One region of the Acidovorax sp. FW305-C-20-28 genome, then DNA from elsewhere that is predicted to be linked to it. Evidence: riboswitches for the same ligand, from Rfam matches in the RefSeq annotation. Region 1 holds a riboswitch; the other holds the start of a gene.
What was found. Region 1 has a riboswitch for glycine ahead of gcvT (glycine cleavage system aminomethyltransferase GcvT). Riboswitches for the same ligand answer to the same signal wherever they lie in the genome.
Positions count from the first base shown of each region.

Region 2: it holds a riboswitch for glycine, as region 1 does, so the genes downstream of both, AC3WOH_RS07245 (D-amino acid dehydrogenase) here and gcvT (glycine cleavage system aminomethyltransferase GcvT) in region 1, are expected to answer to the same signal.

Region 1 covers NZ_JBYSYM010000034.1:64,628-68,026, reverse strand. The annotation lists gene gcvH (glycine cleavage system protein GcvH) at 1-167, opposite strand, end outside; gene gcvT (glycine cleavage system aminomethyltransferase GcvT) at 240-1,382, opposite strand; glycine riboswitch at 1,433-1,560, opposite strand; glycine riboswitch at 1,574-1,664, opposite strand; gene AC3WOH_RS28815 (TRAP transporter large permease) at 1,703-2,998, opposite strand; gene AC3WOH_RS28810 (TRAP transporter small permease) at 2,995-3,399, opposite strand, start outside.
Region 2 covers NZ_JBYSYM010000004.1:164,818-168,216, reverse strand. The annotation lists gene AC3WOH_RS07260 (DUF6463 family protein) at 1-134, shown strand, start outside; gene AC3WOH_RS07255 (YXWGXW repeat-containing protein) at 282-728, shown strand; gene AC3WOH_RS07250 (YXWGXW repeat-containing protein) at 861-1,280, shown strand; glycine riboswitch at 1,457-1,566, shown strand; gene AC3WOH_RS07245 (D-amino acid dehydrogenase) at 1,657-2,970, shown strand; gene sorU (SorU family sulfite dehydrogenase c-type cytochrome subunit) at 2,983-3,303, opposite strand; gene sorT (SorT family sulfite dehydrogenase catalytic subunit) at 3,317-3,399, opposite strand, start outside.

The sequences.
Region 1 (3,399 bases):
ACCACGCCGGCCACTTCGCCCTGGGCGAAGCTCTTGCCCACTTCGGGCAGGTCCACGAACACCACATCGCCCAGGGCATCCTGGGCGTGCACGGTGATGCCCACCACGGCTGCGTCGGTGTCAGCGGCGTTGATCCATTCGTGGTCTTTGGAGAATTTGACGGTCATGGGGAAAGCTCCTGGGCTTTGAAAAATGAAGGAATCAGCAATGTAGCGGGCCGGGCCCGCCGCGGCGTGAAATCAGCCGCGGAAATAGTTGGCGGGAGTGAAGGGCATGGCGCGCACCTCCATGGGCACGGCCTTGCCGCGCACGATGGCGTTCACCCGGGTGCCGATGGCAGCAAATGCCGGCGTCACGTAGCCCATGGCCACGGGCTCGTTCACCGTGGGGCCCAAGAGGCCACTGGTGACTTCACCGATCTTCTGGCCGTCGGCGCTCTGCAATTCGGTGTGCTCGCGCACGGGCACGCGCTCCAGCGCCACCAGGCCTACGCGCTTGCGCGGCAGGCTGGCGGGGTTGTCGATCTGCGCCAGCACCTTGTCGGCGCCGGGGAAGCCGCCCGCGCGCGCGCCACCCGTGCGGCGCACCTTCTGGATGGCCCAGTTCAGCGCCGCCTCGGGTGGGGTGGTGGTGGTGTCGATGTCGTTGCCGTACAGGCACAGGCCGGCCTCCAGACGCAGCGAGTTGCGTGCGCCCAGGCCGATGGGCTTCACCTCGGGCTGGGCCAGCAGCGCACGCGCCAGGGTCTCGGCCTGGGCGGCGGGCACCGAGATCTCGAAACCGTCTTCGCCCGTGTAGCCGCTGCGCGTCACGAAGCAGTCGCAGCCGGCGATGGTGTAGCTGCCGCCGGTCATGAACACCAGCTTCTCGATGCCCGGGGCCAGGCGGGCCAGCGCGGTCACGGCCTGGGGGCCTTGCAGTGCCTGCAGGGCATGGTCGGGCATGGGGCGCACCTCGCAGCGCTGGCCGATGCGCGCTTTGATGTGCGCGATGTCGCCGACCTTGCAGGCACCGTTGACGATCACAAACAGCGTGCCGTTGCCCTGGTTGAAGAACATCAGGTCGTCGATGATGGTGCCCTCGTCGGTCAGCAGCAGGCCATAGCGCTGCTTGCCCACGGGCAGGTCGATCACGTCCACGGGCACCAGGGTCTCGAAGGCGGCGGCAGCATCGGGGCCGACGAGCTGGAGCTGGCCCATGTGCGACACGTCGAACAGGCCGGCGGCGGTGCGGGTGTGCGCATGCTCGGCCATCAGGCCGGCGGGGTACTGCACGGGCATGGAGTAACCGGCGAACGGCACCATGCGTGCACCCAGCTCCAGGTGCAGGGCGTTCAGCGGCGTGGTGAGCAGGGGGGCTGCAGTGGTGGCAGGGGCAGACATGGGGCGGACTCCGGGCAAATGGGGGCCGCAACCCACCCATGGGTTGCGGGATTTGCCCTGCTGTCCGCTTTACCTGAGAGATTCACCGCACCACCCTGGCTGGCGGCTGCGGCTTGCTCCTTCGGTGGATGGCCTGCATGCTGCATGCATGCGGCCACCTCTCTCCAGCAAGGGAACGCCTGCATCCCTGCAGGCGGTTGCCAGTCCTTTTGCCTGAGCGTTCGGGGTGTCCCTGCGCCTTCGGCGGCCCCCGCGAAGGGGGCTCTCTCCTGACGGGCGCAAGTATATCCGCTGGCGGGCGCCGTCTGCGCCAAGCGCCCCTACTTGATGAAGCCCCACACCTTGGGCAGCCAGGTCGACAGCTGCGGGATGAAGGTCAGCACCACCAGCACCACGCCATGCGCCCAGAGGAAGGGCATGAGCTCGCGTACCAGCTGGGTCATGGGCACGCGCGAGACATTGCAGGTGACGAACAGCAGCCCGCCCACGGGTGGGGTGATCATGCCCAGGGTGAGGTTGTAGATCACGATCATGGCGAAGTGGATGGGATCGATCCCCAGCTTCACGGCCACGGGGGCCAGGATGGGGGCGAGCACCATCACGCCCGGCAGCGGCTCGATGAAGATGCCGAACAGCAGCAGGAAGATGTTCACGATGATGAGGAACATCCAGGGCGAGAGATTCATGCCCACCAGCCAGTCGGCCATCTGCTGCGGAATGCCTTCGATGGTCAGGATCCACGCGAATGCAGCCGACAGCCCGATGATGATGAGCACCGAGGCCGACAGCAGGGCCGAGCGCGCCAGGATGTCGGGCAGTGCCTTCCATTGCAGCGTGCGGTAGACGAACTTGCCGCACACCAGCGCATAGAACACCGCCACCACCGACGCTTCGGTGGGCGTGAACCAGCCCGCGCGCATGCCGCCCAGGATCACCACGGGCAGCAAGATGGCGGGCAACGCCTTCCAGGTGGTCTGCAGGATCTCGGCCAGGGGCGGCATCTTCCCGTCGCCCTTGTAGTTGCGCTTCTTGGAGATGTAGAAGTTCACGATGCACATGGCCACCGCGATCAGGATGCCCGGCAGCACGCCAGCCACGAACAGCGCGCCGACCGAGACCGTCTCGTCCTGCAGCGCGTAGATGATCATGATGATGGACGGCGGGATGATGGGCCCGACGATGGCGGTGGACGCCGTGAGCGCCGCCGCGTAGGAGCGGTCGTAGCCGGCCTTGTCCATCATGCGGATCAGCATCGAGCCCGGACCGGCCGCATCGGCCAGGGCCGAGCCCGAGATGCCCGAGAAGAAGGTCAGCGACACCACGTTGGTGTAGCCCAGCCCGCCGCGCTTGTGGCCCACGAACTGGCCGGCAAAGCGCAGCAGCACCTCGGTGAGCGAGCCGCCGCTCATGAGCTCGGCCGCCAGGATGAAGAAGGGCACGGCCATCAGCGGAAAGCTGTCGATGCCGGTGAAGGTCTCCTTGAGCAGCACCATCAGCGGGTAGCTCTCGGCCAGGATCAGTGTGGCCGCGGTGGACAGGCCCAGCGCAAACGCCACGGGCACACCCATGGCCAGGAACAGGCAGGCCGAAACGATGAGGATGATGGACGCGCTCATAGGGAGGCACTCGCATTCGCATCGAAGTGCGCGTCGGCTGCGAACGTGCGGTCGAGCACGTAGCCGCGCACGATGAACAAAAAGTGCACGATCAGCAGCACGCCGCCGATCAGCATGGCGCTGTAGATGTAGGCGAACGGGATCTGCGTCACGGCTGTCATCTGGAACATGGTGCGCTGCATGTACAGCCAGCCATACCAGACCATGAAGCCGAAGAAGGCAAAGAGCAGCGCCGCGACCACGGCACGCAAGGCGATGGCGCCCGTGCGCGGCAGGGCGTCCTGCAGGTTTTCCACGGCAATATGGCCGCCGTAGCGCAGCACCGGGCCGGCGCCCAGGAAGGTGAGCCAGATCATCATGTGGCGCGAGACCTCCTCGGCCCATTCGAGCGAGTTGTGGGT
Region 2 (3,399 bases), on a different contig from region 1:
GCAGCCAGCCCCCAGCCGCGCTGCGCCCCATGGGCTGGTGCCTGTTGGCCCTGGTAGCGGCAGGCCTGGTGTTGATGCCGGTGTCGGGCTTCTGGTTGGTATTGCCACCCGCCCTGGCCTTGCTGGTCCGCTGATGTGACATAAATCACGCTTCGGGTGCGCAAGCTGGCTTGCAGCAACACCCGCTTACAACTCTTCGCACGCCCACTACACCGGCTTGACGCAAAAAGTCCACGATCAAGGCTCCGGTTCCGCAAGGAATCATTTCCAAGGAGACCTTCATGGCCCGCATTGCCCTCGCCGCCGCTTCCCTGGCCTTGCTGTCGCTGAGCGCCGTTGCCCCGGCGCTGGCATCCCCCAGCGCCACCATCGTCATCGAGACTGGCACGCCTTCGTCGTACTACACCCCGGTGCAACGCCCGGCACTTGCCCCACTGCAGGTTGTGCCGGTGCAATACCACCACGCACCACCGCCGCCCCGCTACGAGGCCGTTCCACCCCACCGCCGCGGCATGGCCTGGGTGCCCGGCCACTGGGAATGGCGCGGCGGCCGCCATGTGTGGATCGGCGGCCACTGGGTGCAAGCCCGTCCCGGCTACCACTACCGCGAGCCGCGCTGGGAAGAGCGCGGCGGCCGCCACTACATGCGCCCCGGCGGCTGGGACCGTGATGGCGACGGTGTGCCCAACCGCTATGACCGCCGCCCCGACAACCCTTACCGCAACTGACCGTGGTCCGGTGGCCGCCCACCGGCGGCCCCGCATGCCTACAGGCGGCAAGGCCTGGCGCCTACAGACCCGGCGCCCCGGCCACACCACCATACAGAGGCGAAACCACAACATTGAAAAAAGGAGTCACCCATGACCTACAAAACCATTTCCGCCGCCGCCCTGATTGCCAGCACGCTGGCACTGGGCACGTTCGCGCCCGTGGCCGTCGCACAGACGGTGGTGATCCAGTCCGGCCAGGTGATCCCCGCCCCACCCCCACCCCGCCGTGAAGCGATGCCGGCCCCCCGCCGCGGCATGGTCTGGGAGGAAGGCCACTGGGACTGGCGTGGCGGCCGCCACGTATGGGTTGCCGGCCACTGGGTGAAGGCCCGCCCCGGCTACGCTTACCGCCAGCCCACCTGGCAGGAGCGCGATGGCCGCTGGGAAATGCGCCGCGGCGGCTGGGACCGCGATGGTGACGGCGTGGCCAACCGCCATGACCGCGACCGCGATGGCGACGGTGTGCCCAACCGCTACGACAACAACCCCAACAACCCGCGCCGCAACTGACGCATGACCGGGCCACGGCCCGGCCTGGCTTGCATCAGCAACAAACGCCGCACATTAGCTGCGGCGTTTGTCTTTGCTGCACCTAGAATGGACACCGCAGGAGAGCAAGCGGCACTGCCCGCTTCACCGAAGGCGCAAACTCCCATGCACGCTCAGGTCCCGTACTGCACCATTGATCAAAGCCGTCTGGAGAGCCGCTGCACCATGCAGCGCACCGAAGGAGCAAGCCGCCGCCCATGAGGGGTGCGCGGTGAATCTCTCAGGTACCAAGGACAGGGGGAGCGGCAGCCGGCAGACCTGTGCCCGCTGCGCGCATGCACCCGCATCGCTTGGCCGACACACGTGCGTCCGGCACAGCCCTTTAAAGGCTTTCAAAATGCGTGTGATCGTTCTTGGCGCCGGCCTGCTCGGCGTGACTTCGGCCTATTTCCTGCAACAGCTCGGCCACGAGGTGACCGTCATCGACCGCCAGGGGGCTCCTGGTGCAGAAACCAGCTTTGCCAACGGCGGCCAGATCTCGGTGAGCCATGCCGAACCCTGGGCCAACCCCAGCGCCCCGCTCAAGGTGCTGCAGTGGCTGGGCAAGGAAGACGCGCCCCTGCTGTTCCGCCTGCGCGCCGACATGCGCCAGTGGCTGTGGGGCCTGTCCTTCCTGCGCAACTGCACACCGGCACGCACGCGCCACAACATCGAGCAGATCGTGCGCCTGGGCACCTACAGCCGCGACACGCTGCAGCAGTTGCGCGCGGCCACCGGCATCGCCTACGACCAGCGCACGCAGGGCATCCTGCACTTCTACACCAGCCAGAAGGAGTTCGATGGTGCCCTGGCGCCCGCCGAGCAGATGCGGGCCCTGGGCTGCGAACGCCAGGTGGTCAGCGCCGACGAGGCCGTGCGCATCGAACCGGCGCTGGCCCATATCCGCCCGCAATTGGCCGGTGCCACCTTCACGGCCGAAGACGAGTCGGGCGACGCCAACACCTTCACCCGCGAACTGGCGCGCCTGTGCGAGGCCGCGGGCGTGCAGTTCCGCATGGGCCACCACATCACCGCCCTGCGCGAAGCGGGCGGGCGCATCGACCATGTGGAGGTGACCAATGCCGACGGCCGCTTCGAGCGCGTGCACGGTGATGCCTTCGTGCTCGCCATGGGCTCGTTCAGCCCGCTGCTGGCACAGCCGCTGGGCATCCACCTGCCGATCTATCCGGCCAAGGGCTACTCGGTGACCATGCCGGTCAAGGATGCGGCCATGGCCCACCAGGTGAGCCTCACGGACGACGAATACAAGCTCGTGTTCTCGCGCTACACCAGCGAGCGCGGCGACCGCCTGCGCATCGCCGGCACGGCCGAGCTCAACGGCTACCAGCGCGATCTCAACCAGGTGCGCTGCGATGCCATCGTGCGCCGCGTGGAGCAGCTCTTCCCGGGCGCGGGCGACGCGAGCCAAGCGCAGTTCTGGACCGGCCTGCGCCCCGCCACGCCGAGCAACGTGCCGCTGATCGGCAAGACCAAGCTGACCAACCTGTTCCTCAACACCGGCCACGGCACTTTGGGCTGGACACATGCCTGCGGCTCGGGCAAGTCGGTGGCACGCATCGTGAGCGGCCTGGCGCCCGAGCTGGACTTCGCGTTCACCGGCATGCCGCAGCGCAGCGCGCCCGGCCTGCTGCCTGTCGCATCGAAGGCCTGAGTACGCGCCGACTCAGGGCGCGGCGCCCGAGGCCTGCGCGACAAAGCTCGCCAAGGCCCGCATGTCCTTGTCGCTGAGCTTGTCGGCATAGGACGGCATCACGCCGATGCCCGCCTTCAGCGCGCGCAGCACACGCTCGGCGTTGGGCTTGAGTTCGTCGAGCACGGGCCCGACCTGGCCTTCGGCACCCGCCGCCTGCAGCGTATGGCACACGCTGCAGGCAGGCTGGATCTTGCCGAACAGTTCCTTGCCGCGTGCCAGCTCGCCGGCATCCGCGGCCCAGGCGCCGCCGCTTGCCAGCGCCAGCAGCACGGCGGTCAGCGCGGTGCGCAAGACCTGCGCCCCCTCACGCGACCACCACGGTCACGCCGTGGTCGCGCCAGCTGGTGTTGTTGTAGCCCCCCAGGTTTTCCTCGCGCTGCTCGGGCT